DNA from 4 places in the Streptomyces sp. STAM6 genome. Region 4 is predicted to be linked to each of the others. Evidence: riboswitches for the same ligand, from Rfam matches in the RefSeq annotation. Region 4 holds a riboswitch; each other region holds the start of a gene.
The links. Region 4 has a riboswitch for cyclic di-AMP ahead of ACY34K_RS11060 (M23 family metallopeptidase). Riboswitches for the same ligand answer to the same signal wherever they lie in the genome.
Positions count from the first base shown of each region.

Region 1: linked by a shared signal. The riboswitch ahead of ACY34K_RS19300 (transglycosylase family protein) and the one ahead of ACY34K_RS11060 (M23 family metallopeptidase) in region 4 are both predicted to bind cyclic di-AMP.
Region 2: linked by a shared signal. The riboswitch ahead of ACY34K_RS03490 (C40 family peptidase) and the one ahead of ACY34K_RS11060 (M23 family metallopeptidase) in region 4 are both predicted to bind cyclic di-AMP.
Region 3: linked by a shared signal. The riboswitch ahead of ACY34K_RS30695 (M23 family metallopeptidase) and the one ahead of ACY34K_RS11060 (M23 family metallopeptidase) in region 4 are both predicted to bind cyclic di-AMP.

Region 1 covers NZ_JBUEFZ010000015.1:30,304-37,948, reverse strand. The annotation lists gene ACY34K_RS19315 (nucleoside triphosphate pyrophosphohydrolase) at 1-581, shown strand, start outside; gene ACY34K_RS19310 (cytochrome P450 family protein) at 578-1,831, shown strand; gene ACY34K_RS19305 (transglycosylase family protein) at 1,955-2,929, shown strand; cyclic di-AMP (ydaO/yuaA leader) riboswitch at 3,190-3,358, shown strand; gene ACY34K_RS19300 (transglycosylase family protein) at 3,362-4,039, shown strand; gene eno (phosphopyruvate hydratase) at 4,284-5,573, shown strand; gene ACY34K_RS19290 (FtsB family cell division protein) at 5,755-6,222, shown strand; gene ACY34K_RS19285 (DUF501 domain-containing protein) at 6,236-6,775, shown strand; gene ACY34K_RS19280 (Ppx/GppA phosphatase family protein) at 6,772-7,645, shown strand, end outside.
Region 2 covers NZ_JBUEFZ010000002.1:222,852-230,496, reverse strand. The annotation lists gene ACY34K_RS03495 (glycosyltransferase) at 1-933, opposite strand, end outside; gene ACY34K_RS03490 (C40 family peptidase) at 974-2,140, opposite strand; cyclic di-AMP (ydaO/yuaA leader) riboswitch at 2,139-2,299, opposite strand; gene pcrA (DNA helicase PcrA) at 2,499-4,952, shown strand; gene ACY34K_RS03480 (M23 family metallopeptidase) at 4,965-6,344, opposite strand; gene ACY34K_RS03475 (esterase/lipase family protein) at 6,560-7,354, opposite strand.
Region 3 covers NZ_JBUEFZ010000045.1:1,600-9,244, reverse strand. The annotation lists gene ACY34K_RS30720 (hypothetical protein) at 1-104, opposite strand, end outside; gene ACY34K_RS30715 (MBL fold metallo-hydrolase) at 117-1,340, opposite strand; gene ACY34K_RS30710 (carboxymuconolactone decarboxylase family protein) at 1,538-2,089, shown strand; gene ACY34K_RS30705 (TetR/AcrR family transcriptional regulator) at 2,372-2,974, shown strand; gene ACY34K_RS30700 (SGNH/GDSL hydrolase family protein) at 2,984-3,778, opposite strand; gene ACY34K_RS30695 (M23 family metallopeptidase) at 3,961-4,854, opposite strand; cyclic di-AMP (ydaO/yuaA leader) riboswitch at 4,857-5,016, opposite strand; gene ACY34K_RS30690 (tyrosine-protein phosphatase) at 5,633-6,445, shown strand; gene ACY34K_RS30685 (DUF6126 family protein) at 6,464-6,616, opposite strand; gene ACY34K_RS30680 (XRE family transcriptional regulator) at 6,637-7,239, opposite strand; gene ACY34K_RS30675 (aspartate aminotransferase family protein) at 7,341-7,645, opposite strand, start outside.
Region 4 covers NZ_JBUEFZ010000006.1:172,719-180,363, forward strand. The annotation lists gene ACY34K_RS11045 (bifunctional acetate--CoA ligase family protein/GNAT family N-acetyltransferase) at 1-1,940, opposite strand, end outside; gene ACY34K_RS11050 (HPr family phosphocarrier protein) at 2,028-2,309, shown strand; gene ACY34K_RS11055 (GntR family transcriptional regulator) at 2,478-3,176, opposite strand; gene ACY34K_RS11060 (M23 family metallopeptidase) at 3,469-4,251, opposite strand; cyclic di-AMP (ydaO/yuaA leader) riboswitch at 4,264-4,431, opposite strand; gene ACY34K_RS11065 (M16 family metallopeptidase) at 4,653-6,020, opposite strand; gene ACY34K_RS11070 (M16 family metallopeptidase) at 6,044-7,378, opposite strand; gene ACY34K_RS11075 (DNA gyrase/topoisomerase IV subunit A) at 7,567-7,645, shown strand, end outside.

The sequences.
Region 1 (7,645 bases), on a different contig from region 4:
CGTCCCGGCAGACGCACGAGGGGCTCGCCAAGTACGGCATCGAGGAGGCGTACGAGCTCGTCGAGGCCATCGAGGACGGCGACCGGGACGAGCTGCGCGAGGAGCTCGGGGACGTACTCCTCCAGGTCGTCTTCCACTCCCGGATCGCCCAGGAGCACGAGGACGAGCCGTTCTCCGTCGACGACGTCGCGGGCACGATCGTCGAGAAGCTGATCCACCGGCACCCGCACGTCTTCGGTGAGGAACGCGCCGAGACGCCGGAGGAGGTCAAGGAGCACTGGCTCCGCACGAAGGCCATCGAGAAGCAGCGCGCCTCCGTGACGGACGGCGTTCCCCTGGGCCAGCCGGGCCTCGCCCTCGCCGCGAAGCTCGCCGGCCGGGTCCGCACCGCGGGCCTGGAGGTGCCGCTGCCGTCCGGCGCCGGCGTCGGCTACGAACTGCTGGCCCTCGCGGTCCGCGCGGAGGCCGAGGGCGTCGACCCGGAGGCCGCGCTGCGCGCGGCCGGCCGCGCCTACCGGGACGCGATCCGGGCCGCCGAGGGGCACGGGGCCGGCGGACCCGGCGTTAACGTCGAGGAGTGAACGACCAGCCCGCTCCGAACGTCGCGCCCGAACTCTTCACCTGGGAGTTCGCCACCGACCCGTACCCCGCCTACGCCTGGCTGCGCGAGCACGCCCCCGTGCACCGCACCAAGCTGCCGAGCGGAGTCGAGGCGTGGCTCGTGACCCGGTACGCCGACGCCCGCCAGGCCCTCGCCGACCAGCGGCTCAGCAAGAACCCCGCGCACCACGACGAGCCCGCGCACGCCAAGGGCAAGACCGGCATCCCCGGCGAGCGCAAGGCCGAGCTGATGACGCATCTGCTGAACATCGACCCGCCGGACCACACCCGGCTGCGCAGGCTCGTCTCGAAGGCGTTCACCCCGCGGCGCGTGGCGGAGTTCGCGCCCCGTGTTCAGGAGCTGACGGACCGGCTCATCGACAACTTCGCTACAAAAGGCAGCGCCGATCTCATCCACGAGTTCGCGTTTCCGCTCCCGATCTATGCCATTTGCGACATGCTCGGCGTCCCGCGCGAGGACCAGGACGACTTCCGCGACTGGGCCGGGATGATGATCCGGCACGGCGGCGGACCGCGCGGCGGCGTCGCCCGGTCGGTGAAGAAGATGCGCGGCTACCTCGCGGAGCTCATCCACCGCAAGCGCGAGGAGCCGGGGGACGATCTGATCTCCGGGCTGATCCGGGCGAGCGACCACGGTGAGCACCTCACCGAGAACGAGGCCGCGGCCATGGCGTTCATCCTGCTCTTCGCCGGCTTCGAGACCACCGTCAATCTGATCGGGAACGGGGTGTACGCGCTGCTGCGCAACCCGGACCAGCGGGCGCGGCTGCAGGCGTCGATCGCGGCGGGGGAGCGGGAGTTGCTGGAGACCGGAATCGAGGAACTCCTGCGCTACGACGGGCCGGTGGAGCTCGCGACCTGGCGCTTCGCGACCGAGCCGCTCACCATCGGCGGCGAGCGGATCGCGGCCGGCGACCCGGTGCTCGTCGTGCTCGCCGCGGCCGACCGTGACCCGGCGCGGTTCGACCGTCCGGACACCCTCGATCTGGCGCGGCGGGACAACCAGCACCTCGGGTACGGGCACGGCATCCACTATTGCCTCGGCGCGCCGCTCGCCCGGCTGGAGGGGCAGACCGCCCTGGCTACCCTGCTGACCCGTCTGCCCGATCTGCGACTTGCGGGCGATCCGGCCGATTTGCGGTGGCGTGGTGGGCTCATTATGCGTGGACTGCGCACGCTCCCGGTCGAGTTCGCCCCCTTTGGGGAGTGATGTCAACTGACGCTCCGTCATATCTGTGATCTTCGCGTAATCTCCAGTGCATCGACTTGTGACTGACGTTCGAGAGCCGCTACTTTCACCGTCACCTCAGCAGTCACGCGAAAGGCTCACCGCATGCGCTCCGGGAACGGCCGGCACCGACGACCCCGTCAAGCCCCCGCCATCATCGTCGCGGCAGGGGTGACCGGATCCGCCATCGCCATTCCACTGCTCGGCGCGGGTTCCGCGTCGGCCGTGGACGCCACCACCTGGGACCGGGTCGCCGAGTGCGAGTCCGGCGGCATGTGGAGTGCGGACCTCGACAACGGCTACTACGGCGGCCTGCAGATGTCGCAGGAGACCTGGGAGACGTACGGCGGCCTCGCCTACGCCCCGCGGGCCGACCTCGCGAGCCGGGCCCAGCAGATCGCCGTCGCGGAGAAGGTGCACGCGGCGCAGGGGTCGGCCGCCTGGGAGACCTGCGCCCCCATCGCGGGACTCGTGAGCGAGGACACCCCCGCGCCGGGCGCCACGCCCACCGAGGAGGCCCCCGCCAAGCCGGATCCGGCGAAGCCCACCGACCCGGCCGGGGAGGACAAGCCCGCCGAGACGACCCCGGCGGACCCGCTGGACCCGATCGCGACGCCCGACCCGGCGCCGTCCACCGAGCCGCCCGCCGCTCCGGCCGGCGGCGCCGCCGACGGTACGCCCGGCACCGGCAAGCACCGCGGCGAGCCCGACCCGGCGGAGGCCCCGGAGGGCACCCCGGCGGCCCCCGGCACCTCGGCGACCCCGACCGAGCCGGCCGTTCCCGGCGCCGGCGCCACGGAGACCGGCAATCCGGACAACGGGCGTGAAGCGGGCGAACACCCCTCTCGTGGTGACGGGTCGGCCCGCGCTCCGGAGAGCGTCGAGTCCGGCGAGTACACCGTCCGCCCCGGCGACAGTCTTTCCGCCATCGCGGTCGCGCACGAGCTGCCCGGGGGATGGGCTGCGCTCTACCAGGGCAACAAGGAGACCGTGGGGACCGACCCGGACCTCATTCGCCCCGGTCAGAGCCTGGATCTGACGGCCGGTCAGCCTGCCGGGGAGCCTGCCGCGCAGGAGTGAGTTCGCGGCCGTATGTCCGGTTCTGTGCAAGTGAGACAAGAGTCTCTTTGTCCCAACTGGTGCGTCACGACCGCAAACTCCTGTCGCTTCACTTCTCACCTGCGCAAACACCTGCTCGGAGTCGGTAAGTAAGGGCGGTTCATCCCTGATGTCCGTCTTTGAACTTCGGGCAGGTGTGCGCTTACGGTCAGGACCGCTCGCCACCGCGGGCCCCTACGACCGGTACGCCGAATCCTGCCGCCGGCCGTCGGGAACAGTCGTCGCGTCATGCGCCGAAGGCAGGAGCGGGGGACCCAAGGTTTGTGCCGGGCCCGGCCATTGAGAGATGGCCCGGAGCCGGCTTGGGGTGAAGCCGCGCGCCAGTCGCGCGGCCGGGCAGTCACCGCCCGAACCCGACAGCTCACCTCGTAGGCGTCGGTGAGGAGATGTCCCATGCTGTTCTCCGGCAAGGCCAAGCACCGTCGCCCGTCCAAGGCCGCCCGGTTCGCCGCGTTCGCCGGCATCACCGGTGCCGCCGTCGCCGCCCCCCTGATCGGCGCCACGTCCGCCTCGGCCGCCACGGCCGCCGAGTGGGACAAGGTCGCCCAGTGCGAGTCCGGCGGCGACTGGTCGATCAACACCGGCAACGGTTACTACGGCGGCCTGCAGTTCTCCGCCTCCACCTGGGCCGCGTACGGCGGCACGGCCTACGCCCCCACCGCCGACAAGGCGTCCAAGTCGCAGCAGATCGAGATAGCCGAGAAGGTCCTGGCCGGCCAGGGCAAGGGTGCCTGGCCGAGCTGCGGCGTGGGCCTGTCGAACGCCTCGTACGACGGCGCCGCCGCCCAGCAGGCCCAGCCGAAGCCGCAGGAGCGCAAGGCCGAGCAGCCGACCACGCGCAGCCAGCAGCGCACCGCGCCGAAGGCCGAGTCCAAGACCGTCACCACCCCGACCGGCAAGAAGGTCGAGAAGGGTGACGGCGAGTACAAGGTGAAGGCCGGCGACACCCTCTCCACCATCGCCGAGGAGAAGAACGTCAAGGGCGGCTGGAAGAAGCTCTTCGAGCTGAACAAGGACATCGTCGAGGACGCCGACCTGATCTACCCGGGCCAGCAGCTCCACCTGGGCTGACCCCCGCACACCACCCCGGCCCGGAGTGCCCTTCCCCCGTGCGCTCCGGGTCGGGGTTTCCTCGCGCAAAAGTGCTACCGACCAGTAAGTTTCGTGGCGTTTTGTGCGTAATGCAGACTCGTGAGCCCTTTTTCGTCCCAGGAGGCGGGCGTCGGCTGGTCAGGGACCCCGAGCCGGTTAGGCTCTTGCCGCAAGGCCAAAGAGACCTCGCACTCCACGCGTCACATCCCAGAAGGAGATGCTCGTGCCGTCCATCGACGTCGTCGTAGCCCGGGAAATCCTGGACTCCCGAGGCAACCCCACGGTCGAGGTCGAGGTCGGCCTCGACGACGGCAGCACCGGCCGTGCTGCCGTCCCCTCCGGTGCATCCACCGGTGCGTTCGAGGCCCTCGAGCTCCGCGACGGTGACAAGGACCGCTACCTCGGCAAGGGTGTCGAGAAGGCCGTCCTCGCCGTCATCGAGCAGATCGGCCCGGAGCTCGTCGGCTACGACGCCACCGAGCAGCGGCTGATCGACCAGGCGATGTTCGACCTGGACGCCACCCCGGACAAGTCCTCGCTCGGCGCCAACGCCATCCTCGGCGTCTCCCTCGCCGTCGCGCACGCCGCCTCCGAGGCGTCCGACCTGCCGCTCTTCCGCTACCTGGGCGGCCCGAACGCGCACCTGCTGCCGGTGCCGATGATGAACATCCTGAACGGCGGCTCGCACGCCGACTCCAACGTGGACATCCAGGAGTTCATGATCGCCCCGATCGGGGCGGAGTCCTTCTCCGAGGCCCTGCGCTGGGGCGCCGAGGTCTACCACACCCTGAAGAAGGTCCTGAAGGACAAGGGCCTCTCCACCGGCCTGGGCGACGAGGGCGGCTTCGCCCCGAACCTGGACTCCAACCGCGACGCCCTCGACCTCATCCTCGAGGCCATCAAGCTGGCCGGCTACACGCCCGGCAAGGACATCGCGCTCGCCCTCGACGTCGCCGCCTCCGAGTTCTACAAGGACGGCTCGTACGAGTTCGAGGGCAAGTCCCGCTCGGCCGCCGAGATGACCGAGTACTACGCGGAGCTCGTCGACGCCTACCCGCTGGTCTCCATCGAGGACCCGCTGTTCGAGGACGACTGGGACGGCTGGAAGACCATCACCGAGAAGCTGGGCTCCAAGGTGCAGCTCGTCGGTGACGACCTGTTCGTCACCAACCCGGAGCGCCTCGCCCGCGGCATCGAGGAGGGCGCCGCCAACGCACTGCTCGTCAAGGTCAACCAGATCGGCTCGCTGACCGAGACCCTGGACGCCGTCGAGCTGGCCCAGCGCAACGGCTTCAAGTGCATGATGTCCCACCGCTCCGGCGAGACCGAGGACGTCACCATCGCCGACCTGGCCGTCGCCACCAACTGCGGCCAGATCAAGACCGGCGCCCCGGCCCGCTCCGAGCGCGTCGCCAAGTACAACCAGCTGCTGCGCATCGAGGAGATCCTCGACGACGCCGCGGTGTACGCCGGCCGCAGCGCCTTCCCGCGGTTCCGCTTCGCGGACCAGTAGGCACAGCCGCTTCGCGGACCAGTAGGCACAGCCGCTTCGCGGACCAGTAGGCACAGTCGGTTCGAGGGCTGACCCGGCTCCTCTCCCGCGGCTGGCACCCGCTCCTTACGTACGTCCCCGCACTCGGTCCCGTACCGTGTGCGGGGACGTACGCACGTGCAGAGAAGGGGAGGCGGAGGCGATGGCCCGGGACCGGTTCTCCACCGCGACCAGGCTGCGGCTGCTCGGCGAGCAGACCGCCGCCCGCGTCTACCGCTCCCAGAGCCGGCGGCAGGCCCGTCGCTCGCGGCTCACCGGGCGCGCCGCCTTCCTCGCGCTGGTGGTCTGCTCGCTCGTGGTGGCCCTCGCCTACCCGATGCGGCAGTACGTCTCGCAGCAGAGCGAGATCGCCGAGCAGGAGCGGCTGGCCGACGAGGCGAGCCGACGCGTCGAACAGCTGCGCGACGAGAAGGCCCGGCTCCAGGACGACGCCTACATCCGGCGCCTCGCCCGCGAGCACCTGCACTACGTGATGCCGGGCGAGACCGGGTACACGGTGATCGACCCCGACGCGGTGCGCGAGCGCCGCACCGACCAGGGCGCGGCCGACCGCCCCTGGTACTCCAACCTCTGGGACGGCGTGGACAGCGCCGACCGCACCGACGAGTAGACGCAAGGCAGGCATGGAAACGCCCCCTCCGCAGACCGAACGCACCGAGCCGACCGAGGCGGACGTCGCGGCGTTCAAGGAACAGCTCGGCCGACCGCCCCGTGGCCTGCGCGCCATCGCGCACCGCTGCCCGTGCGGCAACCCGGACGTGGTCGAGACCGCGCCCCGGCTCCCGGACGGCACGCCGTTCCCGACGACGTACTACCTCACCTGCCCGCGCGCGGCCTCCGCGATCGGCACGCTGGAGGCGAACGGCGTCATGAAGGAGATGACCGAGCGGCTCCAGAGCGACCCGGAGCTGGCCGCCGCCTACCGGGCCGCGCACGAGGACTACATCGCGCGCCGCGACGCCATCGAGGTCCTGGAGGGGTTCCCGAGCGCCGGCGGCATGCCGGACCGGGTCAAGTGCCTGCACGTCCTGGTGGGCCACTCGCTCGCGGCCGGCCCCGGCGTCAACCCGCTGGGCGACGAGGCGATCGCCATGCTGCCGGAGTGGTGGGCGAAGGGCCCCTGCGTCACGCCCTGCTCGGACGAGAAGGAGTCCGCCGAATGACCCGGGTCGCCGCGATCGACTGCGGCACGAACTCCATTCGCCTCCTCGTCGCGGACGTCCACCCCGACACGGGTGAACTCGTCGAGCTGGACCGCCGGATGACGATCGTCCGGCTCGGCCAGGGGGTCGACCGCACCGGCCGGCTCGCCCCCGAGGCGCTGGAGCGGACCTTCGCGGCCTGCCGCGAGTACGCCGAGGTGATCAAGGAGCACGGCGCGGAGCGGGTGCGCTTCGTTGCCACCTCCGCCTCCCGGGACGCCGAGAACCGCGACGACTTCGTGCGGGGGGTGCTCGACATCCTGGGCGTCGAACCCGAAGTCATCACCGGTGACCAGGAGGCCGAGTTCTCCTTCACCGGGGCCACCAAGGAACTCGACGGTGAAGAGGAGAAGGGCGCGGAGCGCCTTCTTCCGAAGGGTCGTGCGCGACGGGCGGGCGAGTACCTGGTGGTGGACATCGGCGGCGGCTCCACCGAGTTCGTGGTCGGTGAGGCGCACGTCCGGGCGGCCCGGTCCGTCGACATCGGCTGCGTACGGCTGACCGAACGTCATGTGCGGCACGACCCGCCGACCGACGAGGAGATCGCGGCCATCCGCGCCGACATCGGGGCGGCGCTGGACCTGGCCGAGGAGACCGTGCCGCTGCGTGAGGCCGGCACACTGGTCGGCCTGGCCGGATCCGTCACCACGGTCGCCGCGATCGCGCTCGGGCTGGAGCGGTACGAGTCGGCCGCCATCCACCGCTCCCACATCTCCTACGAGCAGGTCGCCGAGGTCACCCGGCGGCTGCGCTCGGCGACGCACGACGAGCGGTCCGCGATCCCGGTGATGCACCCCGGGCGGGTCGACGTCATCGTCTCCGGGGCGCTGG
Region 2 (7,645 bases), on a different contig from region 4:
CGGGGCCAGCTCGATCTCCTCGTGCAGCGGCCCCTTGGAGACGATGTAACGGTGCGGGGTGCGCGCCAGTACGCCGATGACGCGGCGCATCAGCTCCACGTCGGCCGAGCCCAGCGAACCCAGAGAGAAGTACACCAGCGCGCTGTCGCCGTCGCCGCTCGCCAGGGTCGGCGGCATCGTGAACGGCTCGTCCGTCTCCCGGACGCAGGAATCCAGGCGGTGCCAGGACGACGGCAGCGCACGCGGGTAGTCGACCGCCTCCGGGAACACGTACAGATTCGTCCCGGCCTCGTGGATGAACTCCAGGTCGGGCAGGGGCGGGGCTCCCCGGCCGACCACCCAGGCGTTGAACTCCTCCCACAGCGCCCGGTGCGTGCGGTCGTACTCCGCCCGGAAGTCCGCCCATCCCGCCGGGTCGCCGGCCGGATAGCCCGAGAAGGCGGGCGGGACGTCCGGGGTCCTGATCTCCAGCGGGTTGCAGGAGGTGATCCGGACGAACGGCCGGCCCGCGGTCAGCAGGGCCGGGAACGCCACCACGTTGTCCTCGACGATCACATCCGGCCGGACCCGCTCGACGATCGCCTCCAGCTGGGGCTCGCAGTACCGGGCACCGGCGATCAGCTCCTCCCACACCGGCCTGATCCAGCCGCCGAGCTGCTCCAACGTCGGCTTGCGGAACTCCGGCGCGGTCTCCCTGACGAAGTCCTTCCAGAACTGCCCGGCGTCCCGCTCGCCCTCCGCGGGAGGGGCGAGGTCGACGAGATCCTCCTCGAAGCCGAGCGGGCGGAGCTTTCCCCGCCAGGATGCCTCGGCGGCGAAGACGACCCGGTGTCCGCGCCGGCGCAGCACATCGGCGATCCCGACGCAGTTGTTGGTCGGTCCGTAAGCGCTCTCCGGCACGAACAGGACGGTGAGCCGTCGGCCGGTCGTCACTTCCCCCTCCACGCTTTCCCCCTCCGCGTGCGCGCGGTGGTCAGGCCGGGCGCACGCTGCCGTAGATCGGCATGTAGTAGATGGACTCCTCGCGGACGTTGGTGCCCGGCTTCGGCGCGTGAATCATCATGCCGTCGCCCTTGTAGATCCCGACGTGGCTGATGTCGTCGTAGAAGAACACCAGGTCACCGGGGCGCAGATCCTCGGTGGCGACCCGTGTGCCGACCTTCACCTGGTCCCACGTGGTGCGCGGCAGGTCGACACCGGCCGCCTTCCACGCCGCCTGCGTCAGTCCCGAGCAGTCGTACGAGCTGGGGCCGGTCGCGCCCCACACGTACGGCTTGCCGATCTGGGCCGCCGCGAAGGCGAGGACCTTGTCGGCCTTGGTGGCGGCAGCCGTCTCGTCCGCGGGCGGCGGGGCCTGCTCCTGCTGCTCCTGCTGCTCCTGTTCCTGCTGTTCCTGGCGCTCGCGTGCCGCCTCGGCCTCCGCCTCGGCCTTCGCCTTCTCCTCGGCCCGGCGGCGGGCCTCCTCCTCGCGCTCGCGCTCCAGCTCGGCGAGCCGGGCCTGCTCCTGCGCCGTCAGCTGCGACAGCAGCGCCCGCGCCTCGCCGAGCTTGCGCTGCACGGTCTGCTTGGTCGCCCGCAGCGAGGCCTGGGAGGCGGTCAGGTCCTCCAGGCTCTTGGAGGCCTCGACGCGCTTCTTCGCCGCCTCCGCCTGCTGTGTCTGGAACTCGGTGACCGTCTCGCGCTGCCGGTCCGTGAGCCGGTCCATCAGCTGCGTCTGGTCGACGAACGACTGCGGGCTGTCCGCGAACATGAGCGCGGCCGTCGGGCTCACCGCGCCCGAGCGGTACTGCGCCGCCGCGTAGGCGCCGAGCTCGCGGCGCGACTCGTTCAGGGCGTCCGTGCGCTTGGCGATGTCGTCGAGCATGCCGCCGACCTCGCGCCGCTGCTCCTCGGTGGCCTCCTTGGCCGTGTTGTACTGCTGCGTCGCCGTGCCGGCCTGCCGGTAGAGGTCGTCGACCTTTCTCTGGACCTCCTCGACGGTCGGCTTGCTGTTGGGGCGCGGTTCCGCGGGCGCCGCGGTGGCGCCCTGGGTGGAAAGCAGACTGACTCCGGCGATCGCGGCCGTCGTGACCCCGACGGCAGGGGAGTGGGAGCGGGTCGTGCGGCTGCGCGGCTTGCGATGCGACGCCAAGGCCGGCATCTCCTTCCGTGGACCGCCTACCGGGTTAGCTGTCGGGTTCGGGCGGTCGGAAGGTGCCCTACGGCCGTGCTGGTGCGGACCGATTCACCCCGGTTGTACATGGTGGGTCCCCGGTTCCGAACTTTCTTGCGGAAAGCGCGGATTCGGCGTGGGCGGCCCGGTTGGCGTGGTTCGCCGATGCGGGTACGGGCCGCTTGGGCGAGCACGCTAGCCAACCTGTGGTGGTGCTGTGAAGGATGATGTTCGATATGCCCGATACGTTTTCGTGACCTTCTCCGTGGGTCACCCGGAAACTCCTGTGGGTGACGGATCCCGTTCGGCCACGGCTGTCAGTGGGGCGGCCTAGACTCAATAGGCGATGAGCAGCCTCTTTGACGACAGCTTCCTGGCGGACCTGCGGAACCACACCTCCGAGGAGCCCCCACCGCCGCCCGAGGACTCCGAGGGCCACGGCCCGGCCCCGGAGGAGATCCCGCACGCCCTCTTCGGGGACCGCTTCGACGTGCCCCCGGCCCGGGACCCGCACTACCGCAACGGCGCCCCGCGCCCCGTCGTGGACGCTGCCGCGCTGCTCGAAGGGCTGAACGAGCAGCAGCGTGCCGCCGTCGTCCACACCGGCTCCCCGCTGCTCATCGTGGCCGGTGCCGGATCGGGGAAGACCCGCGTCCTGACCCACCGCATCGCGCACCTGCTGGCCACCCGGCACGTCCACCCCGGCCAGATACTGGCGATCACCTTCACCAACAAGGCCGCCGGTGAGATGAAGGAGCGCGTGGAGCAGCTCGTCGGCCCGCGCGCGAACGCCATGTGGGTCATGACCTTCCACAGCGCGTGCGTGCGCATCCTGCGCCGCGAGTCCAAGAAGCTGGGCTTCACCTCCTCCTTCTCGATCTACGACGCCGCCGACTCCAAGCGCCTGATGTCGCTGGTCTGCCGCGACCTGGACCTCGACCCGAAGAAGTTCCCGCCGAAGTCCTTCAGCGCCAAGATCTCGAACCTGAAGAACGAGCTGATCGACGAGGAGACCTTCGCCGACCAGGCCGCCGACGGTTTCGAGAAGACGCTCGCCGAGGCGTACCGGATGTACCAGGCGCGGCTCCGCGAGGCCAACGCCCTGGACTTCGACGACATCATCATGACCACGGTCCATCTGCTCCAGGCGTTCCCGGACGTCGCCGAGCACTACCGGCGCCGCTTCCGCCACGTCCTCGTCGACGAGTACCAGGACACCAACCACGCGCAGTACACGCTCGTGCGGGAGCTGGTCGGCAGCGGGTACGAGGATCTGGGCCCCGCCGAACTGTGCGTCGTCGGTGACGCCGACCAGTCCATCTACGCCTTCCGCGGCGCGACCATCCGCAACATCCTCCAGTTCGAGGAGGACTACCCGGACGCGACCACCATCCTGCTGGAACAGAACTACCGTTCCACGCAGACGATCCTCTCCGCCGCCAACGCCGTCATCGAGCGCAACGAGAGCCGCCGCCCCAAGAACCTGTGGACGAACGCCGGAGCCGGCGCGCAGATCACCGGCTATGTCGCCGACACCGAGCACGACGAGGCGCAGTTCGTCGCCGACGAGATCGACCGGCTCACCGACGCGGGCGACGCCAAGGCCGGGGACGTCGCCGTCTTCTACCGCACCAACGCCCAGTCCCGCGTCTTCGAGGAGATCTTCATCCGCGTCGGCCTGCCCTACAAGGTCGTCGGCGGCGTGCGCTTCTACGAGCGCAAGGAGGTCCGAGACGTCCTGGCCTACCTGCGGGTGCTGGCCAACCCCGAGGACAACGTCCCGCTGCGCCGCATCCTCAATGTGCCCAAGCGCGGTATCGGCGAGCGCGCCGAGGCGATGATCGACGCCCTCGCCCTGCGGGAGAAGATCACCTTCCCGCAGGCGCTGAAGCGGGTCGACGAGGCATACGGAATGGCGGCCCGCTCGGCCAACGCCGTCAAGCGCTTCAACACCCTCATGGAGGAGCTCCGCACCATCGCCGACTCCGGGGCCGGACCGGCCGTCGTCCTCGAGGCCGTACTGGAGCGGACCGGGTACCTCGCGGAACTGCAGGCCTCCACCGACCCGCAGGACGAGACCCGTATCGAGAACCTGCAGGAGCTCGCCGCCGTCGCCCTGGAGTTCGAGCAGGACCGCGGGGAGGGGGAGGGCGCCGGCACGCTGGCCGAGTTCCTGGAGCAGGTCGCCCTGGTCGCCGACTCCGACCAGATCCCCGACGAGGACGAGGAGGGCTCCGGCGTCATCACGCTCATGACGCTGCACACCGCGAAGGGCCTTGAGTTCCCCGTGGTGTTCCTGACGGGCATGGAGGACGGCGTCTTCCCGCACATGCGGGCCCTCGGCCAGACCAAGGAGCTGGAGGAGGAGCGCCGCCTGGCGTACGTCGGGATCACCCGTGCCCGCGAGCGGCTCTATCTGACCCGGTCGTCGATGCGCAGCGCCTGGGGCCAGCCCTCGTACAACCCGCCGTCGCGGTTCCTGGAGGAGATCCCGGGCCGCCACCTGGAGTGGAAGCGCACCGGTCCGGTGGCCAAGTCGGCGGGCCCGGTGTCCGGCATCACGTCCTCGCTGTCCTCGTCCCGGAGGCGCTCCGGCCCGTCCGGCTTCGCCACCGGCCGCACCGGCGACAAGCCGGTGATCTCGCTGGCCGTCGGCGACCGTGTCACCCACGACCAGTTCGGACTCGGAACCGTGATGGCGGTGACGGGCGCGGGCGCGGACGCCCAGGCGACGATCGACTTCGGGGACGAGAAGCCGAAGCGGCTCCTGCTGCGGTACGCGCCGGTCGAGAAGCTCTGAGAGGAGCTGCGGTCAGCCCGTGGGATCCAGGCCGTGGCCGCGCAGCCACGGCAGCGGGTCGATCGCCGAGCCGCCGCCGGGCCGTACCTCGAAGTGGAGGTGCGGGCCGGTGGAGTTGCCCGAATTGCCGGAGTACGCGATCACGTCGCCGGCCTTGACCTCACCTGACCGGATCTTGGTGCTGCTGAGGTGGCAGTACCAGGTCTCGGTGCCGTCCTTGGCCGTCACGATGGCCATGTTGCCGTAGGCGCTGTTCCACTGGGTGCGCACGGTGCCGTCGGTCGCCGCCATCACGGGCGTGCCGTACTGGACGGGGAAGTCGATACCGGTGTGCAGGGACATCCAGTTGACGCCCGCCTGCCCGTAATAGGCGCTGAGCTGGTGCAGCTTCACCGGGAGGGCGAACTTCGGCCGCAGGGCCTCCTTGCGAGCCGCCTCCGCCTCACGCTTCTTCCGCTCGGCCTCCTGGCGCGCCTTGAGGTCGATGCGCTCCTGCGTGCGGCTCGCGCGGTCGCCGAAGTCCCGGGCGTCGGCGCTGAGCGCGGCGAGCTGGGTGTCCAGGGCGTTGTTGGCGGCGACCGGCTTCACAGAGGCGGGGTCGGCCGCCGTGACGGTTCTGCCGTCGTCCTTCTTCTCGCCGGCGTCGGTGATCCCGCTGACGGACGCCGCGGCGATACCGGCGACACCCATCACACAGGCGGACGGCACGGCGACGGTGAGCAGTGCGGATCGTTTGGCCGGCGGCCGGCGCCGGCCGCGGCCGCCGCCACTGTTCCCGCCGGCGCGGCGGGAAGGTCGCGGAGTGGGGATGACGGGCGCGGCCACCGTCTCCATCAGGTGGTGGTCCTCGGGCTCCGCCTCGGTCACGGTCTCCGTGGCGAACTCCGCCTCGGAGTAGGCGGTCTCGGGCTCCTCGGGGCCGGCCTCGGCCTCGGTGGCCGCCGCGTAGTCGTACTGCTCCGGGACGAACACCTCGGTGGGCGGTGCGTAGTTCCAGGCGGTGGCGTCGTAGGCGCCGCTCTCGTCGCCGGTGAGTCCGGGCGTGGCCCACTGCCCGGTGGTGTCGTATGTGCCGTAAGCGACGGCGGCTTCGTACGTCGCGGTGTCGAACTGTCCGGTCTGTGCCGCGTAGTTCGGGTTGTGCAGTTCGCTCCCCTGGCTCCAGGCGCTCGCGTCCCACTGGCCGGTGTACTCGGAGTACTCGACGTAACCGGTGGTGGCGGCCGTGGTGGCCGTCCACTGCGAGGAGTCGTACTGGCCGCTGTGGCCGGCGTCGTAACCGCCGGGGAGGGCACCGAAGAGCGGGTCGGTGTCGAAGCTGCCGGTGTCGAAGCTGCCCGTGGTGTAAGCGGCGTCTCCGGCGTACCCGGCGTGGGGGTGCTGGTCGTTCACCAACTTCTCTCTCGCCTCGGCAGCAGGACCAGTTCTGGGATCGGCCCTGTGTGGAGGGCCCCAGAGGGGAAGTAGTGGGCGCGACTGTACCCGGCGGTACGCGCACGCGACAATCTTCCGGGGGTTTTGGGTCCGCGGGAAACGGGCATTCGGCCGCCTTTCGGCGGAGTGCGGACGGAGCCTTGGCCTTACGTTCGAGAGTTGTTCGATGGATGTCAGGCCACGGACGCGGAACCGGAGGCTCCGGTGGGTGTCTCGTCGGCGTCGAGGAGCTCGCGGACGCGGGCGATGACCGCGGGGTGAACGGGCAGCGCGAGATGTCCGATTCCACTCACGCGGATGTTCTGCGCGATCAGATCCGGATGATCGATGCGGGCCGTCTCCACCGGCACCATCACATGGTCCAGTTCGCTCCAGAAAGCGATGAATCGCGTAGTGCAGTGGGGTGCCGGTTCGCTCAACTCCCGCAGCACGGCGGAGCCGGGCCGCATCTGGCGCACGAGCGGATGGGCGTCGGCCGGCGGCGCGACCAGCGTGCCGGAGTGCGGCGTGCCGAGGGTGATCAAGGTGCGCACTCTCCGGTCACCACCCAGTCGCTGTACGTAATAGCGGGCGATCAGACCTCCGAGACTGTGCCCGACGATGTCCACCCGGGCGTGCCCGGTGCGGGCGCAGACCTCCTCGACGCGGGCGCCGAGCAGTACGGCGGCGGTGCGCAGATCGCATGTCAGCGGTGAATAGTTGAGCGACTCCGGAGGGCGCCGGCCGTCCCGCCCCAGCGCACGGCGCAGCAGCACGAAAACGGAACGGTTGTCGATGAAGCCGTGCAGCAGCAGGGTGGGCGGTTGTCCCGGCCGGTCCGCGGGAGCCGGCTCCCGGCGCTCCTGGGTGATCCCGGTCGGATAGAGGACCAGATGCCCGGCCAGGATCGCGAGCTCCAGGGCGGTGGCCTTGATCAGGGCCACGGACAGCCGTAACGGAAGGAGAGGAATCCAGGGCAGCGCCTTCATGGCCGACCTCCCGAACGGCACGCGAAAGACGGCGCTGTCCCCCGTATGCCCTCATGGGGTGCCGGGGGCCGCACCGCCGCGCCGCGCGGCTGGCGGCACGGTGATACGGCGACCTCTCTGCGGCTCCCCTGTGCGCTCGTCCCGGACGTCCCGGACGGGGCCATTGGGCCTTCCGGGGCGGGTACAACGCATAGCGAACATGTCCCACGTGTGATTTCCCCCTCCCTGACCACCGCGAAACGACAGGGTGCGGGATGCTGGAGATAACGTTCGTTCACCTCCCCGGCACTA
Region 3 (7,645 bases), on a different contig from region 4:
CGGGCCGTGAGCGACCCGGCCTCCTCGGCGTGGATCACCGCCTCGGGTGCCCCCTCCCCTGCCGGCCGCTCCTCCGCCGCCTCCTCCTCCCGCTTCTGACCCACCGCGGTCAGCCGTCAGCGGGTCGGCTCGGTCGCCCGGGCCTCCTCCGCCGCGCCGGTGCCCTCGAGGGCCGGCTTGTCGGCGACGAGGGGCACCGTCGCGGAGGGCCATCCTCCGGACGGGACGTGGGCGACCCCGCGCCACCACGGTGCGTCCGGTACGGACTCGGCGGTCGGCTCGAAGGGCTCTCCGGGGCGGGGCAGCGCTACGCCGGCGCCCGCCTCGGCGGCGGCCGCGAGCGTGCCCTCACCGGGCTCGGCCCACGGGTGCGGGGCGAGGTTGAAGGTGCCCCAGTGGATCGGCAGCATCACGCCGGAGGGGCTGCCGCCCTGGAGGTCGAGATGGGCGCGCATGCCTTCGGCCGGGGTCATGTGGATGTCCGGCCAGTACTCGCTGTACGCGCCGATCTGGATCATGGTGGCGTCGAAGGGGCCGTGCGCGGCGCCGATGTCCTTGAAGCCGTCGAAGTACCCCGTGTCCCCGCTGTGGTAGACGCGATGTCCGGAGCTTTCGGCGACCCAGGACGCCCACAGGGTGTGCTGCTGGTTGCGCAGGCCCCGGCCGCAGAAGTGCCGGGCGGGGGTCGCGGTCAGCTGCACGCCCGCGACCCGCGTCGACTCGTTCCAGTCCAGCTCGCGCAGCCGGGAGGGGGACACTCCCCAGTGCTCCAGGTGGGCGCCGACGCCGAGCGGGACAGCGAACACCGTGTCCGTGGAGGCCAGGGCGCGGATGGTGGGCAGGTCGAGGTGGTCGTAGTGGTCGTGGGAGATCACGACGACGTCGACGGGGCCGAGCGCGGCGAGCGGGAGCGGCACGGGGTGCAGCCGCTTGGGGCCGGCGAAGGGGAACGGCGAGCAGCGCTCTCCCCACACCGGATCGAACAGGATCCGGCTTCCGTCCATCTCCGCGAGCACGCTGGAATGTCCCATCCAGGTGAGCCGCAGTCCCGACGACGGGGGTTTGGCCAGGTCGGCGACGGTGGTGGCGTGCACGGGGACGGTGCCGGCCGGGGAGCGGCGGATCCTCGCGTCCTTCTGGAAGTAGATCTTCGCGAACTCCACCGGGGAGCCGGAGGGTCTGTGCCGGGTGCCCTCCGGGTTCTGGAAGGCGCCGTCCGAGAAGTTCGGCGAGCGGCGTATGCGCTCCAGCCGCTCTCCCGTGGCGTCCGCGCCGAAGGCGGCGGGCCGCAGGGAACGGAGCCGGGAACGCAGCGGACGCGTGGAGTGAGCGCCGGTCACAGCACCTCCAGTGGATTCGGGTCTTTTCATTATGGGCGGGGGCTGTGACCCCACCGGGGGCCGGGCCCCGGGGGTGTCCGGTCTCACAGCGGCGGGGCGGGCCGCGCGCCGCGGCGGCGGGGCCGGGCATGTCACATCCGGCGGCATCCCGTCCGTCCCCATGAGTGAAGGCCCGACCATAAACCGAGGAGTCCGACATGGCCCGCGTTTCGCTCACCCCTCCGCGCACCCTCTTCTTCCGCGCCGTCGAGTGGTACTCCAGGCGTCATTACGGCAAGGTGCTGGACCCGGTGCTCGCGGTGGCGCACAACGCGCGTGTGCTGCGCGCCCAGCTCCGTTTCGAGCTGGCCGTCGCGAGGTGGCGGCAGCTCGACCCCGGCCTGAAGGCGCTGGCGGAGATGGCGTCGGCGGCGTCGATCGGTTGCAGCTGGTGCATGGACTACGGCCACTGGGAGAACACCCGCCGCGGGATGGACGTGCGCAAGCTGCACGACATCCCGGTCTGGCGCGACAGCGACGCGTACACCCCGCTGGAGCGGGATGTCCTGACGTACGCGGAGGCGATGACCGCGAACCCGCCGGAGGTCGGGGACGAGCTGGCGGAGCGGCTGAGGGTGGCCCTCGGCGAGCCGGCGTTCGTGGAGCTGACCGCGATGGTGGCGGTGGAGAACCTGAGGTCCCGGATGAATGCCGCGCTGGGGCTGACCAGCCAGGGCTTCAAGGACCAGTGCGAGCTGCGACCGATCTGACGTGCGCGCGCCCCGGCGTCGGGAAGGGGCCGGCCCGCCTCCGCGCACGGCCCGGTCCGTGACCACCGCCGTCGCGGACGGGCCCGCCACGGCGCGATGCGCGCGGTCGGCCGCCGGGACGCCGGAGCGGCCGTGCGCGACGGTACGGCGCCGGGTGCGGCGGCGCGCTATCGTCACGGACCGACTGCCGGTGATCGCGGAGCGTTTCGGCTGGTACTGCGACCGGTACCGGACGGCCCCGGGGGAAGCCGGCGCTGGAATCGGCGGCACGAGGGGGACGACGTGGGCAGAGTGCGGTTGAGCGTGGCCGAGCGGCGTGAGGAGCTGCTGCGGGCCGCCGTCGAGCAGATCCAGCTCAGGGGCGTCGCGGCGGTGCGGATCGCCGATGTCGCCTCCGCGCTCGGAGTGAGCAACGCGCTGGTCCTGTACCACTTCTCGACCAAGGAGAAGCTCGTCGCGGCCGCTTTCTCGTACGCCGCAGAGGGCGATCTCACGCATCTGCGCAAGCTGCTGGGGCGCCGGACCGCGGCCACCCGCCGGCTCAGGTCCGCCGTGCGCTGGTACGCCCCCACCGGTCAGGCCAAGGGCTGGCGGCTGTGGATCGAGGGCTGGGCGGCGGGCTTGCGGGAGCCGGCGCTGCGGGATGTGGCGGGCGACCTCGACCGGCAGTGGAAGGCGGCACTGGCCGAGGTGATCGCCGAGGGCGCCGCGGCGGGCGAGTTCCGTTGCGCGGACCCCGCGGCGGCGGCCTGCCGGCTGACCGCCTTCCTGGACGGACTGGCCGTGCAGATGACCGCCTACGCGGGTTCGGTCTCCCACGCGACCATGCTGGAGTGGGCCGACGAGGCGCTCGACCGGGAGCTCGGCCTCGGGCGCCGCACCTGAACCGGTCCCCTACAGCGGCATCAGGTCCGGCCGCTTGGCCGAGACGTGGTCGCCGGACGATTCGCCGCGCAGCCGCCGGCCGATCCACGGCACGAGGTACTCGCGGGCCCAGTTGATGTCGTCACGGCGGACTTCGAGGGGGCCGCGCGGCGGCAGCGGTGGCCACGGCTGGTCGGGGTCGGCAGGGACGTCGACGCCGAGCACCTGGCCGGCGCGCAGCGCGACCCGGGTGTGGCCCTCGGCCGACAGGTGCAGCCGGTCGTCGTCCCAGGCCCGCCTGTCCTGCACGGTCTTGAGGGACCAGAGATCGAGCACCGGGCAGCCGTACCGGTCGGCGACGGCCCGCACATGGCCGTTGTACGTGGCGATCTTGCCGCGCAGATGACGCAGCACCGGCACGCCGCGGGTGTCGAAACCGGTCGTCACGAGCACGGTGCCGACGGCGGACGTCAGGTCGGCGACGGCCCGCTCGAACCGCTCGGCGACGTCGTCGGGGTCGCTGCCGGGCCGGATGATGTCGTTGCCGCCCGCGCAGAAGGTCACGAGGTCGGGGGCGAGTTCCTTCGCCCGGGGGACCTGTTCCTCGACGATCTGGTCGAGGAGCCTGCCACGCACCGCGAGGTTGGCGTACCGGAACGTCTCGGGATCGGTGAGCCGGTCGGCGAGCAGGACCGCGAGGCGGTCCGCCCAGCCGACGAACTGTCCGTCGGGACCGGGATCCCCGACGCCCTCGGTGAAGCTGTCACCGATCGCCGCGTACGACCCGAATACGTCACTGTCTCTGAATGTCGAATCGTCTGCCACGGGAGCACATCTTTCCCCTTCCGATGTGACCTACGCGACCGTAAGGAGGGGTTGACGTGGGGTGAGATACGCCACCGGTCAAGATTCGCCCAAGCCGGAATATGCCGCTGCCCGGCACGAGGTGCCGGGCAGCGGACGCACGCGGGACGCGTGCCGGAGCGTCAGAAGGGTCCCTGACGGACTCAGATGGAGACGCCGTGCTGACGCAGGTAGGCCAGCGGGTCGATGTCGGAGCCGTAGCCCGGACCGGTGCGGACCTCGAAGTGCAGGTGCGGACCGGAGGAGTTGCCGGTGGAGCCCGAGAGACCGATCTGCTCGCCGCCGCTCACGGTCTGCCCGGAGGAGACGGAGAGGGAGGAGAGGTGGGCGTACTGCGAGTAGTTGCCGTCGGCGTGCTTGATGACGACCTCGTTGCCGTACGCGCCGCTCCAGCCGGCGGAGACGACGGTGCCCGCGCCGATGGCCTTGACGCTGGTGCCGGAGGAGGCCGCGAAGTCGACACCGGTGTGGTAACCGGAGGACCACATGGAGCCGGAGGCGCGGTAGGGGGTGGTGACACCGGCGGAGACCGGGGCGGTGAAGCCGGAGCCGCTGGTCTCGGCGGCGGGCTTCGGCGCCGGGGCCTCGGCCTTGGCGGCGGAGCGCGAGGCGCGGGACTCGGTGCGGGTCGTGTCGGCCTTGGGCTTGGCGGGCGCCTTGGCGGTGGACTTGGCGCCCAGCGTGAGCTTCATGCCCGGCAGGATCAGGCCCGGGTCGTCACCGATGACCTTGCGGTTGTCCTTGTACAGCTTCTGCCAGCCGCCCTTGACGTTCTTGTTGTGGGCGATCTTGGCGAGGTAGTCGCCGGCGACCACGGTGTACATGCGGGGCGCGGCCTTGGCGGCGGTCTCGGGGGCGGCCTTCGCGGCGGCGACCACCGTCTGCGGAGAGACGGCCGGGGCGCTCTGGTCCGCGGCGTGGGCGCCGGTCGCGCCGAGCAGCGGGAGGGCAAGGGCGGCGCCGCCCGTTCCGGCGGCGACGAAACGACGAGTCAGCGGGCTGTTCTTGGGACGGCGGTGCTTACCCTTCGCGGGCATGACGAATTCCTCTCCGGCGCCTGCGAGGTGAGCTGTCGGGTTCGGGCTGGAGATGCCCGGCCGCGCGGTCGACGCGACTTAACCCCTAGCCGGCCCGCGAATTCCGGTTCCGGCGTACTACCTGGGTCCCCCGCTCCTGCCACACGTGGGTGGGTTATGAATTCCGGTCGGCGGCAGGATTCGGCTGGTCCGGCCGGATTGCGGCGACGTTAAGCGAGCCGGGTCCGCGGTAACAAGCCGTCGCGTGGAAAAGGCCATTTCCGTCCGAGATGCCGCCCGTAATTCCCGTCACCCTCCGTGGATTACGGATCATGAATTGCCGTTGTGGGCACCGGATTTGGGAGCGGCGCTTCGCCACGGACGGTCACCTTTATGACGCTGCTCACGCGGCCCGACCCATCTCCCTTTCTACCGGGGCACGTTAACCCTTACAGGCCAATACGGACAGAACCGTCATTCAGCTACTAGACCACTCAATGCATCCACGGTCGGGGTCGGCGAGCAAAACATGCTGAATCGGGACAGAAGCAGAGCCGCTCGACCGTGCCGCCCGAAAGCAGGTCTCAGCGACGGGGGCCGCCGCCGGGCGCGCCCGCCAGCCAGGGCCCCAGATGTGAACATCATCCAACAGGAACGAGCACCATGCGGCCGCTGACCATGGGCAGGGCAACGGATGTGCGACCCGCAGGGAGATGATTGCCTCACGCACCGGTGTCGTATCGTCGGAGCCGCGACATCGTCGGCGAGGACCGCCGACCGCAGACACGGAGGAGCCGCCGTGACGCAGCAGCTGCCGCAGATCTCGTCGACCGAACCCCAGCTGACCGGTGTGCGCAACTTCCGTGACGTGGGCGGCCTTCCCACCGTGGACGGCCGGCGGGTCCGTCACGGCCTGCTCTTCCGCAGCGGCCACCTCGCCCACGCGACGGGCGAGGACGCGGCCTTCCTCTCCTCGCTCGGTCTGCACACGATCTTCGACTTCCGCAACGCCGCCGACCAGAAACTGGAGGGCCCGGACGTCGCCCTGCCCGGTGTGCGGAACGTGAACATCCCGCTCTCGGACCCGGCGGACGGCGCGGAATTCTGGCGGATGGTGCGCGAAGGCGATCTTGAGCAGCTGCGCGGGATCCTCGCCGACGGCAAGGGGGCCGGGCGGATGACGGCCGCGTACCGCGCGATCATCAAGGACCGCACCGCCGAGCACAGCCGGGTGCTGCACGCCCTCGCGGCGGACAGCGTCCCGGCGCTGCTGCACTGCGCGGCGGGCAAGGACCGCGCGGGGCTGTCGATCGCGGTGGCGCTGCTGGCGGTCGGTGTGGAGCGCGAGGCGATCGAGGAGGACTACCTCAAGTCCAACGACCCGCACCGCCGCTACAAGGTGCACCGCGCCGACTCCTCGCCCGCCGGCATGTCGCCCGAGGTGATGGAGCTGCTCAGTCCCCTCTTCGACGCGCGCCGCGAGTACCTGGCGACGGCCTTCTCGACCATCGAGGAGACCTGGGGCAGCACGGAGCGGTACTTCTCCGAGGGCCTGCGGCTCTCGCCCGAGACCCGCGAGCGGCTGCGCGACCGCCTGCTCGACGAGGGCTGAGCCCCGCGCGGCGGGTGGCTACTGGTTCTGGCCCCCGAGCAGGAACAGCAGATAGAGGAAGGCCGCGACGAGGTGGCCCGCCACGAGATAGGCGAAGAGCCTGACGGCCAGCCCGAGAGGGAATTTCCGCTCTTCGCCCTCGGCGGACTTCGAGGCCGGGTTCTGGGACATGACGGACAACCTCCGGGGAGTCAGCGCCGAGGGGCGGGCGCGCCGAGGCAGAGCTCCTCGGCGGGGCTCTGGACAAGGGTGTGTACGAAGAGGAGCTCGGCACCGCCCCGGGTGGCGGCGGCGATGCGGTGCGGGGTCAGCGAGTCGAAATGCGCGCTGTCGCCCGGATCGAGGAGGTGCACCGCGTCCCCCAGGGTCAGGCGCACCCGGCCGCCCAGGACGTACAGCCACTCCTCCCCGGGGTGCACGCGCACAAGGTCGGCCGGGGTGGCGTGGGGGACGTGGACGCGCAGGGCCTGCATGGCCCGGCCGGGTCCGCCCGCCTGGTGGTAGACCCAGCCGTCGGCCTCGGCGGGCTCGGCACGGTCGGCCCGGACGATCGGGTCGTGCTCCGGCGGCACCTCACCGAGCAGCTCGGACACCGTCGTACCGTAGATACGGGCGAGCCCCAGCAGCATCGGCAGCGAGGGCTGCCGGCGGCCGGTCTCCAGCCGGGAGAGGTGGGCCGGGGAGAGTCCGGCGCGCTGGGCGGCGGCCTCGAGGGTGAGCCCGCGGCGGCGGCGCAGCGCGCGCAGCCGGGGAGCGACGTCCGGCAGCGTGTCCCCGGAGGAGTCCGTGGTCATGCCTCTATTGCGCCAGCCCTTTTCCCGTGAGGCAAATTTATTGCCCCAGAGGCAAAGAGTCGTACCCGGTGGTCCTCGCGGGATCCCCGCGCATGCTCCGCTCAGCGGTTGGCGACCGCCTGCTTGACCAGCGTCCTCCCGAAGTCCCACAGGAGCCCGCCCCCGGTGTGCGCCTCGTCCATGACGGCGGTGAACGCCGTCACGAAGCGGTCGACCTCCCGTTCGCCGATGATCAGCGGAGGGATCAGTTTGATGACTTCCATGTGGTCCCCGGAGACCTGGGTCAGGATGCGGTGCCGCTGCAGGAGCGGCACGACCACCATCTGTGCGAAGAGCCCCTTGCGGGCCGCCTGGAGCATCGTCCAGCGGCCCCGCAGGGCGAGCGACGACGGCCGGCCGAACTCGA
Region 4 (7,645 bases):
GCGGGGTCCCCGGGGGCGGCCTGCTGCCGCGGGCTGGCGCCGAACCAGGGGTCCGGTGGGGGCTGGGGCGCCGTGCTGGTGGCGGCTGACAGGGCGTCGGCCAGCGCGCCCATCTCCACGTGGACGACGAGTACGGGCTTGGCCGGGGCGGTCGCCGACGCCGCCCGCAGGGCGTCCGCCAGGACCTCTCCGTCGCCCGACTCGGTCACGCCGTTCTCACCGACCCAGGGGATCGCGGTCACCACGACCGCGTCGCAGGCGTCGTCACGGAGCGCCTCGGACAGGGCCGTGCGGAAGTCCTCCGGGGTGGCCGCGGTGGTCAGGTCGAGGGGGTGCAGCGGGCGCAGGCCCTCGGTCAGGCACGCGTCGTAGGTGAGCAGGCCGAGTGACTCGGAGTTGCCGAGGATCGCCACCCGGGGGCCGGCCGGAAGGGGCTGTCCGGCCAGCAGCAGTCCGGCGTCGACCAGTTCGGTGACCGTGTCGACGCGGATGACTCCGGCCTGCCGCAGCAGGGCGGAGACGGTGGCGTGCGGGATGCGGGTGACCGGTACGGCGTGGCCGGGCGGGGCGCTGCCGCTGTGCCGGGCGGCCTTGACCACGACGACCGGCTTCACCGCGGCCGTGCGGCGCGCCAGGCGGGTGAACTTGCGCGGGTTGCCGATCGATTCGAGGTAGAGCAGCACGACGTCCGTGTCGGGGTCCTCGTACCAGTACTGCAGGATGTCGTTGCCGGAGACGTCGGCGCGGTTGCCGGACGAGATGAAGGACGACAGGCCCGCGCCCCGCCGGTGCAGTCCGGCGAGCAGCGCGATGCCGATCGCGCCGGACTGGGTGAACAGTCCGATGCGGCCGGTGGCGGGCGGGTGCGGCGCGAGCGAGGCGTTCAGCCGGCTGCCGGGGGCGGTGTTGATGATGCCGAAGGCGTTGGGCCCGATGATGCGCATGCCGTACGAGCGGGCCTGGCGCACCAGCTCGCGCTGGCGGGCGCGGCCCTCGGCGCCCTGTTCGGCGTATCCGGCGGAGAGGACCACGAGGCCCTGGACGCCGTGTTCCCCGCAGTCGGCGACGACATCGGGGACGCTCTCGGCGGGCACGGCGACGACGGCCAGGTCGACCGGCTCACCGATGTCGGCGACCGAGCGGAAGGCGGTGACCCCGTCGAGCGAGGCCCGGTTCTCGGGCAGCGCGCGGTTCACGGCGTACGTACGGCCGGTGAAACCGGCTTCCAGCAGGTTGCGCAGCACGGTGCGTCCGACGCCGCCAGGGGCGCGCCCGGCCCCGATCACGGCGACCGATCCGGGGGCGAGCAGCCGCTGCACGGAGCGGGCCTCGGCCCGCTGTTCCCGGGCGCGCTGGACGGCCAGCGACCGGTCGGTCGGCTCCAGGTCGAGGTGGAGTCGGACGGAGCCGTCCTCGAAGCTGCGCTTCTGGGTGTAGCCGGCGTCCGTGAACACTTTGATCATCTTGGTGTTGGCCGGCAGCACCTCGGCCGCGAACCGCCGGATGCCCCGCTCGCGGGCGACGGCCGCGATGTGCTCCAGGAGTGCGGAGGCGACTCCCCTGCCCTGGTGGGCGTCCTGGACCAGGAAGGCGACCTCGGCCTCGTCGGCGGGAGCGGTGGCGGGCAGCCCCCGGGCGTCGATCCGGTCGTAGCGGACGGTGGCGATGAACTCGCCGCCGACGGTCGCCGCGAGGCCCACCCGGTCCACGTAGTCGTGGTGTGTGAAGCGGTGCACGTCCTTGGCCGAGAGCCGGGGGTAGGGTGCGAAGAACCGGTAGTACTTCGACTCGTCCGAGACCTGCTCGTAGAAGCTGACCAGGCGTTCGGCGTCGTCCGTGGTGATCGGCCTGATCCGCGCGGTGCCGCCGTCGCGCAGCACCACATCGGCCTCCCAGTGATCGGGATACACGTGTTCCGACTGATCCGGCGGGGTCCGCATGGGGCCAGAGTACGGTGCGGGCTCCGGAGCACGCCGCAGAACATGAGAGACTGGTCTAGACAACTCCTCGCACCGAAGGGCAACACCATGGCTGAGCGCCGCGTCAACGTCGGCTGGGCCGAGGGCCTGCACGCCCGCCCCGCCTCGATCTTCGTCCGTGCCGCCACGGCCTCCGGCGTCCCCGTGACGATCGCCAAGGCCGACGGCAACCCGGTGAACGCCGCTTCGATGCTCGCGGTGCTCGGCCTGGGCGCGCAGGGCGGCGAGGAGATCGTGCTCGCTTCGGACGCCGAGGGCGCGGACGCCGCCCTGGACCGCCTGGCGAAGCTGGTCGCCGAGGGGCTCGAGGAGCTTCCCGAGACCGTCTGACGAGCCCGACGCGGTTCTCCGCGCAAGGGTGCGCAAATCGGTGGAGCCGTATCACGCGGAATTCCGGGTGATACGGCTCCACCGATTTCTGCACGCTGTTCATTTTTGTTTTCGGGCAGCCTCGACAGACCCCGCAAACAAAGCACTTCTTTGTATACGGCCGTGCTGTTAATTGCGGGCACCCGCGGTGTTTACGGGATGTTGCGAAGTCCTCACGCGACGGGTCAGCCGCTCGGGGCGCTCCGGCCGGCGCGGCACCAGCGAGCCGAGGGAGCGCTCGGCGTGCAGGGCGGTGAGCGACCGCGCCCGCTCCGCGTCGCCGCGTGCCACCGCGTCCACGATCGCGCCGTGCTCGGCCCACGCCTCCACCGGCCGGGCCGGCTGCTCCACCGTGTACATCCAGGCGATCTTGTGCCTCAGCTGGGTCAGCAGGGCGGTCAGCCCGGGGCTGCCGCACGCCTGGGCGAGCGTCTCGTGGAACCAGCCGCCGAGCGCCCGCAGATCCTCCCCCTGGTCTCGGCGGGCCCGCTCCTGCCCCAGCCTGACCAGGCCACGCAGCACCTTGAGGTGCGCCTCGGTGCGGCGCTGGGCGGCGCGTGCCGCGCCGAGCGGCTCCAGGAGCGTACGGACCTCCAGCAGGTCGACGGCCTCCTGTTCGGTGGGTTCGGCCACGCAGGCACCGGCGTGCCGCCGTGTGGTCACGAAGCCCTCCGACTCCAGGGTGCGCAGGGCTTCGCGGACCGGGACGCGGGAGACGCCGTAGCGGCGCGCCAGCTGTTCCTCGGTGAGCCGGCTGCCCCGGGCGAAGACACCGGAGACGATGTCGTCGCGGATCGCCGTGCACACCGAGTGTGCTGGAATGCGCATACCGAACCTCCGCATCAATTCGCTTAACCCGCGCGAAACTCGAGCGTTTGACGCCTGTTCGTGACTCTATTGCAGTACGCCCGGAATTCCGATGCCCACTGGCAAATAAAGGATGTCTTTTGGCCGGTACCGGCCGCCTCACGTCCGTCCACCGGCGCTCCACCGCCCGTCCACCGGCCGTACGCGGTCGCCGGGGCAGCCGGGGGCCGGGGAGGACCGCCCGGCGGCACGACGAAGCCCCGGCTCGCCGGGAGCCGGGGCCTTCGGAACGCGGGCCTTCGAGCAGCGGGGGTCAGACGTTGACGCCGTGCGAGCGCAGGTACGCGACGGGGTCGATGTCGGAGCCGTAGTCGGCGCCGCTGCGGGCCTCGAAGTGGAGGTGGGGACCGCTGGAGTTGCCGGTCGAGCCCGACAGGCCGATCTGCTGACCCGGCTCGACGGTCTGGCCGACCGAGACGCTGATGGAGGAGAGGTGACCGTACTGGGTGTACGTGCCGTCGTGCATCTTGATCACGACGTTGTTGCCGTACGCGCCGCCCCAGCCGGCCTCCACCACGGTGCCCAGGCCCACGGCGACGACCTTGGTGCCGGACGCGGCGTGGAAGTCCACGCCGGTGTGGCTGCCGGAGGACCACATGGCCCCGCCGGTCTGGTAGCCGGTGCTGACGTAGGAGCCGGCGACCGGGGACGTGAAGGAGTTCAGGCGCTTGCGCTCGGCCTCGCGGGCGGCGCGCTCCTCGGCATCGCGGGCGGCCTTCACGCGCGCCTCGGCCTTGCGCTTCGCCTCGGCCTCGGCCTTCGCCTGCGCCTGGGCCAGGGCGGCGGCCTCCTCGGCCTCGCGCTCCTGGGCCTCGGCCTGGGCGTCGATCCGGTCGGCGATGGTGTCGGTGATGACCGCCTGGTTGAGACCGGTGTCCTCGAGGGCGCGGGTGTCCGTGTCGGCGGCCAGCGCCGGGGAAGCGAGGGTTCCGATGACGCCGGTGGTGGCGATGGCCGCGACGCCGGCGGCATGCGCGCTCTTGCGGCTCATACGGCTCGGGGCACGGTGCTTCCCGGTGGCACGGGTGAACGCCATGAAGTGGCTGGTCCTTTCCTTCCCTCTCGCCTACCGGGTTAGCTGACGGGTTCGGAGCAGGAAGGTCTCCTACGGGCCCCTCCGCCGGCCGGCGAAGGCGTCCGATTCACCCCGGGGGACTTGATGTGGGTCCCCGGCTCCCCAGGCTCGCGCCGGACGGGGACTCGGCGATCGCTGTCCGATGTCGCGGATGCGACGCGTGCAACTGGCGGACAGCGCACATGACGCTAAGCGGGAGATCTTTCAATCGCCAAACAGACACGGGTTTTTGTAGCGCACGCCACAGGGCAGACACCCAGCCTCTCCAACAAACCGGACATACGACGGAACCCCGGCGTCCTGCTGGAGGCCGGGGTTCCGTGTCCGGTCCGCGCGAGGCGCGCGGACCGGGGCGGGCTCAATCAGCTCGTGACAACGGTCACTTCACCGATGCCGAGCGCCTCGACCGGCTCCTTGATCTGAGCGGCGTCACCGACGAGGACCGTGACGAGACGGTCCACCGGGAAGGCGCTGACGACCGCCGCGGTGGCCTCCACCGTGCCGGTCCCGGCCAGCCGGACGTACAACTCGGCCTGGTAGTCGTCCGGAAGGTGCTGCTCGACCTGGTCGGCGAGGGTGGCGGCGACGGAGGCGGCCGTCTCGTACTTCAGCGGTGCCACCCCCACCAGGTTCTGCACGGCCACATCGCGCTCGGTGTCCGTCAGGCCCTCCGCCGCGAGGGTGCGCAGCACCTTCCACAGGTCGTCCAGCGCGGGGCCGGTGTTCGGCGTGTCGACCGATCCGCTGATGGCGAGCATGGCGGCGCCCGTGCCGTCGGGAGCGGAACGCAGCACCTGGCCGAAGGCCCGTACGCCGTAGGTGTAGCCCTTCTCCTCGCGCAGCACGCGGTCGAGGCGGGAGGTGAGGGTGCCGCCCAGGCAGTACGTGCCGAGGACCTGTGCGGGCCAGACGCGGTCGTGCCGGTCGGCGCCGACGCGGCCGATCAGCAGCTGGGTCTGGACCGCGCCGGGGCGGTCGACGATGACCACGCGGCCGGTGTCGTCCGCGGTGACCGGCGGAACGGCGAGCGGCTTGCCCGGGGTGCCGGTCCAGTCACCGACGGTCTCGGCCAGGACCGCGTCCAGGTCGACGCCCGTCAGGTCGCCGACGACCACCGCGGTGGCCGTGGCGGGCCGGACGTGCGCCTCGTAGAAGGCCCGTACGGCCGCGGAGTCGATCCGCGCCACGGTCTCCTCGGTGCCCTGGCGGGGGCGCGACATGCGCGACGTCGCCGGGAAGAGCTCCTGGGAGAGCTGCTTGGCCGCGCGGCGGGACGGGTTCGCCATCTCGTGCGGGATCTCGTCGAGGCGGTTGCGCACCAGCCGCTCGACCTCGCCGTCGGCGAAGGCGGGCGCCCGCAGTGCCTCGGCGAGCAGGCCGAGCGCCTTGCGCAGCCGGGACACCGGGACCTCCAGGGAGACCCGTACGCCGGGGTGGTCGGCGTGCGCGTCGAGCGTGGCGCCGCAGCGCTCCAGCTCGGCGGCGAACTCCTCGGCCGAGTGCTTGTCGGTGCCCTCGGACAGCGCCCGGGCCATGATGGTGGCCACGCCGTCGAGGCCCTCCGGCTCGGCGTCCAGCGGGGCGGCGAGGGAGATCTCCACGGCGACGACCTGCTGGCCGGGGCGGTGGCAGCGCAGCACGGTCAGGCCATTGTCCAGGGTGCTCCGCTCGGGGGCGGGGAAGGCCCAGGGCCTGGCCTCACCGGGCTGCGGCTGCGGGTGGAACTCCATGGACGTCAAAGGCTCGGCGGCGCTCACTGGTCCGCACCCTCTTCCTGGTCGTTCTGGTCGGCGGTCACGGGCTCGTAGACCAGCACCGCCCTGTTGTCGGGGCGCAGCCGTGCCTGGGCGACCGCCTGGACCTCCTCGGCGGTGATGTCGAGCACCCGCTGGACGGCGGTCAGGGCGAGCTGCGGGTCGCCGAACAGCACGGCGAACCGGCACAGTTCGTCCGCGCGGCCCGCGACCGTGCCGAGCCGGTCCAGCCACTCGCGTTCCAACTGGGCCTGGGCGCGCTCCATCTCCTCGGCCGTCGGCCCCTCGGCGGCGAAGCGGGCGAGCTCCTCGTCGACCGCGGCCTCGATGTCCGGCACCTCGACGCCGCCGGACGTCTTCACGTCCAGCCAGCCCAGGGACGGCGCCCCCGCCAGCCGCAGCAGACCGAAGCCGGCCGCGACGGCCGTGCGGTCGCGGCGGACCAGACGGTTGTGCAGGCGGGACGACTCGCCGCCGCCGAGGACGGTGAGGGCCAGGTCGGCGGCGTCACACTCGCGCGTGCCGTCGTGCGGCAGCCGGTAGGCGGCCATCAGCGCGCGGGCCGGGACCTCCTCCTCGACGACCTCGCGCAGCTGCTCGCCGATGATGTCGGGCAGGGTGCCGTCGCGCGGGGGCTGCTTGCCGTCGTGGGAGGGGATGGAGCCGAAGTACTTCTCGATCCAGGCGAGCGTCTGCTTCGGGTCGATGTCGCCGACGACCGACAGGACGGCGTTGTTCGGCGCGTAATACGTACGGAAGAAGTTCCGCGCGTCCTCGAGGGTGGCGGCGTCCAGGTCGGCCATGGAGCCGATCGGGGTGTGGTGGTACGGGTGACCCTCGGGGTAGGCCAGGGCGGTCAGCTTCTCGAACGCCGTGCCGTAGGGAACATTGTCGTACCGCTGGCGGCGCTCGTTCTTGACGACGTCCCGCTGGTTCTCCATGGACTCGTCGTCGAGCGCGGCGAGGAGCGAGCCCATCCGGTCGGCCTCGAGCCACAGCGCCAGCTCCAGCTGGTGCGTCGGCATGGTCTCGAAGTAGTTGGTGCGCTCGAAGCTGGTGGTGCCGTTGAGGGAGCCGCCGGCGCCCTGCACCAGCTCGAAGTGGCCGTTGCCCTTGACCTGCTTCGAGCCCTGGAACATAAGGTGCTCGAAGAGGTGGGCGAGGCCGGTACGGCCTTCGACCTCGTGGCGCGAGCCGACGTCGTACCAGAGGCACACCGCGGCGACCGGGGTCAGGTGGTCCTCGGAGAGCACCACGCGCAGGCCGTTGGCCAGGCGGTGCTCGGTCGCTGTCAGGCCGCCGGAGCCGGCCTGGGCTGTGGCCGTGTGACCCATGGGCATGTACGTCCCTTCGATCGCTGTGTGGAAGAGTCCTGCCACTGTATGCAAGCGGACTGGCACCTGGCGAAGTTCCCGGGCCGCCGATTCGTCCCTCGTCCGGGTCGCGGTCGGTGTTGTCAGTGGGACGGTCCACAATGGTCCGCGTCAGATCAGCCTTTGTTGGTGAAGGAGCCGCAGCCGCGATGGCCCGCCGCAGCACGAAGACCACGCAGCCCGACGACTTCGAGGAGAAGATCCTCGACATCGACGTCGTCGACGAAA